DNA from 2 places in the Arthrobacter sp. D5-1 genome. Region 1 is predicted to be linked to the other one. Evidence: predicted binding sites of a transcription regulator. Region 1 holds the regulator's gene; the other holds the start of a gene.
What was found. Region 1 encodes Rex, which represses fermentation and respiration genes when NADH is low (regulators of the CRP and FNR family bind a similar motif). Its sites were predicted from a motif close to CTTGTGAANNNNTTCACAAG; they were not measured.

Region 1 (4,368 bases):
CGCAGTGGATCCCTTCGGCAACACCCGCGCCGGCGTTTCCGGCGAAACCACCATCAGCCGCAAGGACTTCGGCCTCACCTGGAATGCCGTTCTCGAAGCCGGTGGCGTGTTGGTCAGCGACAAGGTTGTCATCAACCTGGAACTCGCTTTCATCGCACCGGCCGCCGCATAGGCCCTCTCTCCAGACGCGGATTCACCCCAACGGCGCCACCCACAGTCCCCGGCTGTGTGGGGGCGCCGTTTCGCATTTCCGGAAGTCACCCCGCAATTGTTCGGCAAACAGCCTGTATTTACCTGCGAGTTGGCTCCGAAGTTCCTATGCAACCTTCAACCTGCGGTCTACAGTGATGCCATGAGTACCCCAGACGAAGCACCACAGCCACAGCAGCCCGGCTCCCAGCCTCCGCAGCCCGGCAATGTTCCTCCTGCGGGTTACCAGCCTCCGCAGGGCTACCAGCCACCCCAGGGTTACCAGCCGCCGTCGCAACCGGGACAATATTCACAGCCCGGCCCCACGCAGCCCGGGCCACCGCAGCCTGGCCCTGGACAGCCAACCCCGGGGCAGCCTGGTCTCCACTTCGAGATGCCCACTGACGGGCCCCGCAACTTCAACGACGTCATGCCCCAGGGCGGATTCTCGGGAATGTTCAAGACCCAGGGCCTCCCCACCGAGCTGAAGGTTTCATACTTCATCTGGGTGATCTCCGGACTCCTTGGCCTGCTGTTCGGGCTGATCGGATTCTTCGCGATCATTGCCCTCTTCGCTTTCGCCCCTGGCGTTGCAGCCATCCTGCTGATCATCCTCATCCTCACCCTGGCGGTGGCAGCGGCACAGGTAGTCCTTGCGATGAAGATGAAGGAAGGCAAAGAGTGGGCCCGCCTCGCCCTCACCATCGTGGCCGGCATCTCCTTGCTCCTCACCATTTTCAGTGCGGCCAGTGCCGGCGGCTCCAGCACGGGCCTTGGCAGCAACTGGTTCGGCTTCCTCGTCAGCGCCGTAGCCGTAGTCCTGATGTGGCTTCCGAATTCACAACTTTGGTTCAAGGCAGTCAAGGGCCACGCTTAGCGTTGAGGCAACTGCCGTCGTCGTGCCTTATCGGCGCCAATACAGGCTGAAGGCCGCGGTAAATCCTGTCGGATTGCCGCGGCTTTCATCATGAAGGCGTAAGCCAACATGATGATTTTTGCCGCGAGCCGGAAATACCTGCGTGGGATCACCTGCAGGGTCAGACCCGGGAGGTACGGTGGAAGCAGAACCACGCTGGGGGCAGGGTCATTTTGCTGATCCCGGCGGCCGCACCAGCAGTCGAACAAGCAAAGGAATGCCATGAGCAACCCTCCCTACCCGCCGTCAAACCCGGGCGATGCCAACCAGCCCGAGCAGCCGGGCACCCAGCCAGCCGCGCCGCAGTACGGCCAGCAGAGCCCCGCCGCGCCGCAGTACGGCCAGCAAAGCCCCGCCGCGCCGCAGTACGGCCAGCAGTCATCCCCGTACGGCCAGGCTCCCGGCGCTCCGCAGTACGGACAGGACACCAACTGGCCCAGCCAGCAGCCCGGTCCCACCGCTGTGCCGCCCATGGTTAACTACGCCTTCTGGATGATCGTTGCCGCCGGCATTCTTTCCGCTATCAGCTCGCTTCTGTTGGCCACCACTGGTGCTGATGCCTTCATCAGCGCCATGAACCAGCAGGCAAGCCAGCAGGGTACGGACCTCCCCGAAGGGTCCATGGAAGGCATGCGCGGTGTGATCGGTGTCAGCGCCGTCGTAGGCGCTGTTCTGGCCCTCGGTCTCTACGCCTTGGTCGCTTTCCCCGTCCGCAAGGGCAAGAACTGGGCACGGATCCTGGGCACCGTCTTCGCCGCCATCTCCGTCCTGGGCCTCACCGGCCTGTTCCAGTTCGGTGCCACCTACGGCATCCTGCAGCTCATCGTGATCCTGCTGGGAGTCGCGGCGATCGTCATGCTGTACCTGCCGGCGTCGGCCCCGTACTTCCGCAAGGCGCAGCCCTTCGGCAACCCATACCAGAACCCGTACGGCCGCTAAACACCCAGAGTTCCAGACGCTTCAAACGCGGGCGCGGACCCGGCGAAGGCTAAACAGCCTGGCCCGGTGTCTGCGCCCGTTGTGCGTGGTACGCCAAAATCTGGAGTTCCGTGGCCATGTCCACCTTGCGGAGGTTCACGTGCGGAGGAACCTGCAACAGCACCGGCGCGAAGCTGAGGATGCTCCGGATCCCGGCGGCAATCACGCGGTCGCATACAGCCTGCGCTACGGTGGCGGGCAGGGCCAGCACCACCATGTTGGTGTGGGTCCGTTCAAGGACCCGCTCAAGCTCCGCGGAGTCGCTGACGCGAAGCCACCCTACTTCGTTGCCGATCACCATGGGGTCGGCGTCGAAGATGGCTACAACGTCGAAACCGCGGGACTCAAAGCCGCCATACCGGGCCAGGGCCTTTCCGAGGTTACCGGCGCCCACAATGGCAACTTTCCAGTCATGGGTCAGACCCAGGGCGGCGGCAATGTGGCGGCTCAAGTACTGGACTTCATAGCCGACACCGCGCGTCCCATACGAGCCCACATAGGAAAGATCCTTGCGCAGGGTGGACGAGCTGACACCTGAGGCTTCCGCCAATGCTTCGGACGAAACCCGCTCCACGCCTTCAGCCAACAGGGAGTTGAGCGCGCGCAAATAGAGCGTCATCCGGGCCACGGCCGCGGGTGGGATCTGCTTTGTGGCAGGTTCGTTGTCCCCGGTTGCAGCCTCCGGGGACGGTTCCAGCGCAGTCACGGTATTCTCCATTGCGTCGCTTTGTTGTTCCACTCTATGACCCCCGGGCGGACTCAACAAAAGCCATTACCAACGGGTAACCCCTCAGCCCTCCAGGACCTTCTTCAGGGTGCGGGTGAGCCGTTCCTCGTCAATCTTCCAAAAATCGCGCTGGACGCCGTCCACCAGCACCACGGGAATCTCTTCCGCGAAGCGCTCCTGCAGTTGGGGGTCGTCGTCGATCAGCTGCTCCTTCCACTGCACGCCAAGACTTTTAGTGACACGCTCGACGGCGGCACGCGCCGCGGTGCACAGGTGGCAGTCAGCTTTGGTGAGGAGAACGACGTCGGGAATAGCCATATCTCAAAGGTACCGGCCAACCCTCTCTCACATCCCACGCCCTTCCGGCCAACCCTCTCTCACATCCCACGCCCTTCCGGCCAACCCTCTCTCACATCCCGAGCCCTTCTGTGACGCCACCGTGCGCCCTCGAACGCGGACCGCGGCGATTGACTAGACTCAAGGCATGCCCGAGGAGAAGAACGCCGCCGTGGTCGCAGATGCCTTGGTGCAGAAGCCCATAGTGCAGAAGGACAACGTGCAGAAGCGCACGGGCGAGGCCGCCTTCTTCGACGTCGACAACACCTTGATGAAGGGCGCCAGCCTCTTCCATGTGGCCCGCAAGATGTACGAACGCAAGGCCTTCACATTGTCGCAAGCGGCCGGATTCGCCTGGAAGCAGTTCAAATTCGTCATGCGCGGCGAGAACATGGAAGACGTCCACTCGGTCCGCGACTCCGCGCTTACCCTTGCTGCCGGCATCACCGTGGATGACATCAAGGCCCTGGGTGAAGAGGTCTACGACGAAATGATCGAGTCGCGGATCTGGCCGGGGACCAAGGCCCTCGCGGAACAGCATCTCAGGGTTGGACGCAAGGTCTGGCTCGTCACGGCTACACCCATCGAGGTGGCCACGGTCATTTCCACCAGGCTCGGACTCACCGGCGCCCTTGGCACCGTGGGTGAAGTGGAAGGTGGCATGTACACAGGGAAACTTGTGGGCGACATCCTGCACGGGCCGGCGAAGGCAGTCGCAGTTCAGCTCGTCGCCGATCGTGAGGGCCTGGATCTGGATCATTGCTGGGCGTACAGCGATTCCGCCAACGACATACCTTTGCTCACCATGGTGGGTCATCCCGTGGTGATCAACCCGGACGCCAGGTTGCGCCGGCACGCCCGCGAGAACAACTGGCCCGTGTACGACTTCCGTTCCGGTCGCCGCGCAGCAACGCTTGGGCTCAAGGCCGCCACGGTTGGCGGAGCGGTCTACGGCCTGTGGCGGGGTTTCTCAAGGTTCCGCGGCCCCCGCATCTGACCCTCTCTCACATCCCTCGGGCTTGACCCGGGCCCTCTCTCACATCCCTCGGGCTTGACCCGAACCCTCTCTCACATCCCTCGATGGCCTCAACGAGCCTGTGGATAACTTACGATGACTCAAGCGTTTCTGGGCGAGAATGCCAGATATGCAGAACGCCAGGCCCCTTCCGCCCCGACTGACCAACGCACCATTCACCATTGACGAGGCCGAGGCCGCAGGCCT
Region 2 (4,368 bases), 1.8 Mb from region 1:
GCAGTGTCATGTAAGCCAAAGTGTGAATAGTCCAACCCGTGAAAGGAACTCCAACCAGGGTTCCCACCAGAGCGCCGGCGACGATAAAGGCAGCCACGTGGATCCACTGGTTGCGAATACCCCTCAAGATCTTGCCCAGCAGCATCGCGGTCGGGAGGCCAACCAAACCGATGGGGAGGACACCAAAAACCATGAGAATGGGTAGAAATGAAAGCTGATATGCGGCATGTTGTGGATCTTGACTCGCCTTCATGACCCCAGGCACCAGAAAGAACACAACATCGGCAACGAGGACGCCTACTAGAAGTCCCTTCCAGCCCCGGACCACGCGGTCCCGGTATTCGTAGGGCCAGAATGCCGGATGGTGAGTCGAGTTCATGGAGTAGCCGCGATCTCGTTAAGCGCGCCAGCCAGCGAGGGATACTCAAACGCGAACCCCGCGTCGAGCAACTTCCGGGGTTCTACCCACCGGCTCTTGAGGACCAGCTCGGTCTGTGTCCGAATGAGGACGGCGCCGGCCTCGAGCAGCCATGCGGGTGTCGGGATGCCAAAGGGGACACCCATGCTTCGCCGAACCATGGCCATGAGCTCCCGATTGTCCACTGGGTGGGGCGCCGCCGCGTTCACCGGACCGCTCAGCTCTCCGTGATCGTGGACGAACAGCACCGTCCTGAACAGGTCCTCCACATGGATCCAGCTGAACTTCTGCGTGCCCGGACCCATGTGCCCACCCAAACCGAGGCGGGCGAGGTTCCGGAGGGGACTCATGACGCCGCCCGCCCCCAGGACAATCGCGATGCGGAGCGGCACTTTGCGGGTGCCGGGGACAACGGCAGCCGCCAACTCGTCTTCCCACGCGCGGGCAACGTCCACGGAGAAGCCAGTGCCCAATTCGCCGGAAACCTCGGATTGCGGAGCGTCTTCCGCATGCCGGTAAATGGTTCCGGTGCTGGAGTTGATCCACGTCCTGGGCGGTTCGGCGCAGGCAGCAACGGCCCGGCCCAAGGCACTTGTTGTGAGAACCCGGGAGTCCAGGATCTCCCTCCTGTGCCGCTCGTCATAACGGCAATTCACGGATCGTCCGGCGAGGTTCACCAGAAGTTCGGCACCGTCCAGCACTTTGGTGATGGCGCCGTCGTCGTGCCATTGCGCGTCAGCCGAAGCGTCCCGCCCAACGGTCCGGACCTGCCAGCCCTTTTGAAGGAACCGCCGCTGGAAGTAGCTGCCAATGAAGCCAGTAGCGCCGGCGATGACTACTGTCCGCCGCATCACGAATCTTCCTTGACGTTGCGCACGAGTCCCAGAACGTCATCGAACACCTTGCTGACGCCCGGAATCTTCGCCAGCGACAAGCCGCGCGCCACCAGCGGGGCGGCGCCGTCGATCAGCTTGCGTGTGCGGCGCTGGTTCTCGGAGGTGTCGTAAACCCAGAACAGTGCGACTCCCATGTACGCCAGCCACAGCAGCTCGGGCAGATCGCCGCGCAGCTTCTTTGCGACGGCGGGGGAGGAGCCCTCGACGGCGGACCGGAAGATCGCGAGCGAAGCCTCCCGTGCGGCGGTGGACGCCTCGCCGAACGGATTGACGGGCGACGACGGCCGGATCGCCGTCGCGATGAAGTCGGAACCAAACTGGTGGTACGGCGCCATGACGTCGATGCCGGTGTGCAGCACTGCCTTCAGGCGGCCTGCGAGATCTTGGACTCCTTCCAAGGCCTGCGCCGCGACCACGGCGTGTTCATCCTGCACTTGAACGTAAAGCTCCTGGACGAGCTCGTCCTTGGATGCGAAATAGTAGTAGGCATTGCCGACGGAGACCCCGGCCTCCTGGGCAATGGCTCGCATGGTGGTCTTCTCAAAGCCAACCTCGCGGAACATTTTCAGCGCGACGTCGGCCACTAATTGGCGGGTCTGCTCACTCTTTGCTGCCATGGTGCCGCTCCCTGGGACGTATTTTGAACGTGTTCAAGACTGAGTATGGCATATTTCTGAACACGTTCAAAAGGGGGACGTGAGTGAGCGTTGGGTTCAAGCCCGAGGGATGTGGGAGAGCGTTGGGTTCAAGCCCGAGGGATGTGAGAGAGCGTTGGGTTCAAGCCCGAGGGATGTGAGGGAGCGTTGGGGTGAAGGAGTGGGAGAATGGAACCGGTGCCGGGCCACATGCCCCACCAACCACAGTGCTAATACAGCGGGGCGCCCTGAACGAAGGAGCCTGCGCGAACCACTACGAAATGGATGACCCATGCCCTCGCCCTCAGGCTCCAGTACCTTGAGCAAGCCCGCCCCACGCTTTGCTTCAATAGGCTCCCCGTATTTCGGCATCATGCTGGCCATCATGGCCGTGGTGCTGATCCTGTCCAACATCGGCGCTTCCAAGGGCGTCGCGCTCGGGCCAATCCTGACTGACGGCGGGTTCTTCCTGTTCCCCATCGCCTACATCCTGGGTGATGTGATGAGCGAGGTGTACGGCTTCAAGGTGGCGCGCAAGGCCATCATCACCTCGTTTGCCCTCTCGGTCTTTGCCTCTCTCTGCTACTGGATCATCATCGTGCTGCCCGGTTTCAATGACGAGTACAGCATCGGCAAGCAAGCAGCCCTCGAAGGCGCCCTCGGACCCGTGCCGCTGATCGTCCTTGGATCGCTCCTTGCCTTCCTTGCCGGACAGACCATCAACTCCTGGATCCTGGTGAAGATGAAGGCCCGCACCGGCGAGAAGTCCCTGTGGGCACGCCTGATGGGCTCGTCCGTGGTGGGCGAATTCGTGGACACCCTGATCTTCTGCAGCATCGCGGCATCGGTCATCGGCATCACGGACTTTGGCTCGTTCCTGAACTACGCCCTGGTTGGCTTCGTCTACAAGACGGCCGTGGAGTTCCTGTTCGTGCCCGTCACCGTGTTGGTTGTCGGGTGGATCAAGAAGCGCGAGCCAAGCTACGGGGTAACGGCAGCCTAGGCTCGGGCCGAGTTCGCCGGAACCGTGTGAGTTCGCCGGAAGTTTCCGCACGCCCACGCACGCTTCCGGCGAACTCGACGCCTACGAGTAGTACCGGCCCAGGGTCTCCGCCTTGAACTCGAAGAAATCCCCGGATTCGATGGCCAAGCGGGCGTCGTCCACCATCTTCACCACGAAGCGCTCGTTGTGGATGGAGATGAGCGTTGCCGAGAGCATTTCCTTGGCCTTGAACAGGTGGTGGATGTAAGCCCGCGAGTAGTTCACGCACGTGTAGCAGTCGCAGCCGTCCTGCAACGGCCCGAAATCGGTTTTATAGCGGGCCCCGGACAGGTTGAACCGGCCGAACGGTGTGTAGAACGCCGAATTTCGGGCCACGCGGGTGGGGGAGACGCAATCGAAGGTGTCGGCGCCGTTCTCGATGGCCGTGAAGATGTCGTCCGGCTCGGAGATGCCCAGAAGGTGCCGGGGCTTGTTCTCGGGCAATTCCTCGTTGCACCAGCGCACAATCGTGCCCAGGTTTTCCTTCTCCAGCGCCCCGCCGATCCCGTACCCATCAAAGGGCATGGCACCGAGATCCCGGCACGCCTTGCGGCGAAGGTCCTCATACTGCGCACCCTGGATCACGCCGAACAAGGCTTGATAGGGCTTGCCCACGCGGGAAGAAGTCAAGGAAGCGTGCTCCTCCAAGCACCGCCGCGCCCACAGCCGGGTCCGCTCCAGGGACTCCTCCTGGTAGGCCCGCGAGTTCTGCAGCGTGGTGAGCTCGTCGAAGGCGAACATGATGTCCGCGCCGATCTGGTGCTGGACCTGCATGGAAATCTCGGGGGAGAAGCGGTGCCTGTCCCCGTTGAGGTGCGATTTGAACCAGACGCCGTCGTCGTCAATGTGCGCCAGCCGTTCCTTGCCCGGTGCCACGGCGTCGTCGGGTCCGGACGAATCGACGTTCTTCATGTCGATGACCTTCTTGAACCCAGAGCCCAGGCTCATCACCTGGAATCCTCCGGAGTCGGTGAAGGTCGGCCCGGACCAGTTCATGAACGCGCCCAGCCCGCCGGCGGCGTCGAGGATCTCCGGCCCCGGCTGCAGGTACAGGTGGTATGCGTTGGCCAGCACAGCCTGCGCACCGAGGTCGGCGATGGACTCGGGCAGTACTGCTTTCACGGTGGCTTTGGTCCCGACGGCGATGAACGCGGGCGTCTGGATGGTTCCGTGCGGTGTGGTGATGGTTCCGGTGCGGCCCAGGAAAGCTCCGCCGTTGGCATTCACTTGGGCGTCCGACGGCGAGCACGTTTCAGTCAGGCGCTGGCCCACCGAAAACGAGAACCCGGATTGCCGGGAGGACAACCCTGGCAAGTCAGGCTGGCCGGGAGTAGGGGAAGACACAGACGCGGAAGCAGAAACGGAAGCTGGCACGCT

Region 2: AYX22_RS04175 (queuosine precursor transporter) is a predicted target of Rex. The motif match lies at 1,985-2,004, and genes of this name have one in related genera.

The regions. Positions count from the first base shown of each region.
Region 1 is NZ_CP014571.1:3,766,912-3,771,279, forward strand. It holds gene AYX22_RS17335 (YceI family protein) at 1-172, shown strand, start outside; gene AYX22_RS17340 (hypothetical protein) at 353-1,066, shown strand; gene AYX22_RS17345 (hypothetical protein) at 1,328-2,044, shown strand; gene AYX22_RS17350 (redox-sensing transcriptional repressor Rex) at 2,094-2,789, opposite strand; gene AYX22_RS17355 (glutaredoxin family protein) at 2,874-3,128, opposite strand; gene AYX22_RS17360 (HAD-IB family hydrolase) at 3,295-4,143, shown strand.
Region 2 is NZ_CP014571.1:876,880-881,247, forward strand. It holds gene AYX22_RS04160 (hypothetical protein) at 1-193, opposite strand, end outside; gene AYX22_RS04165 (TIGR01777 family oxidoreductase) at 376-1,269, opposite strand; gene AYX22_RS04170 (TetR family transcriptional regulator) at 1,269-1,931, opposite strand; gene AYX22_RS04175 (queuosine precursor transporter) at 2,242-2,952, shown strand; gene tgt (tRNA guanosine(34) transglycosylase Tgt) at 3,034-4,305, opposite strand.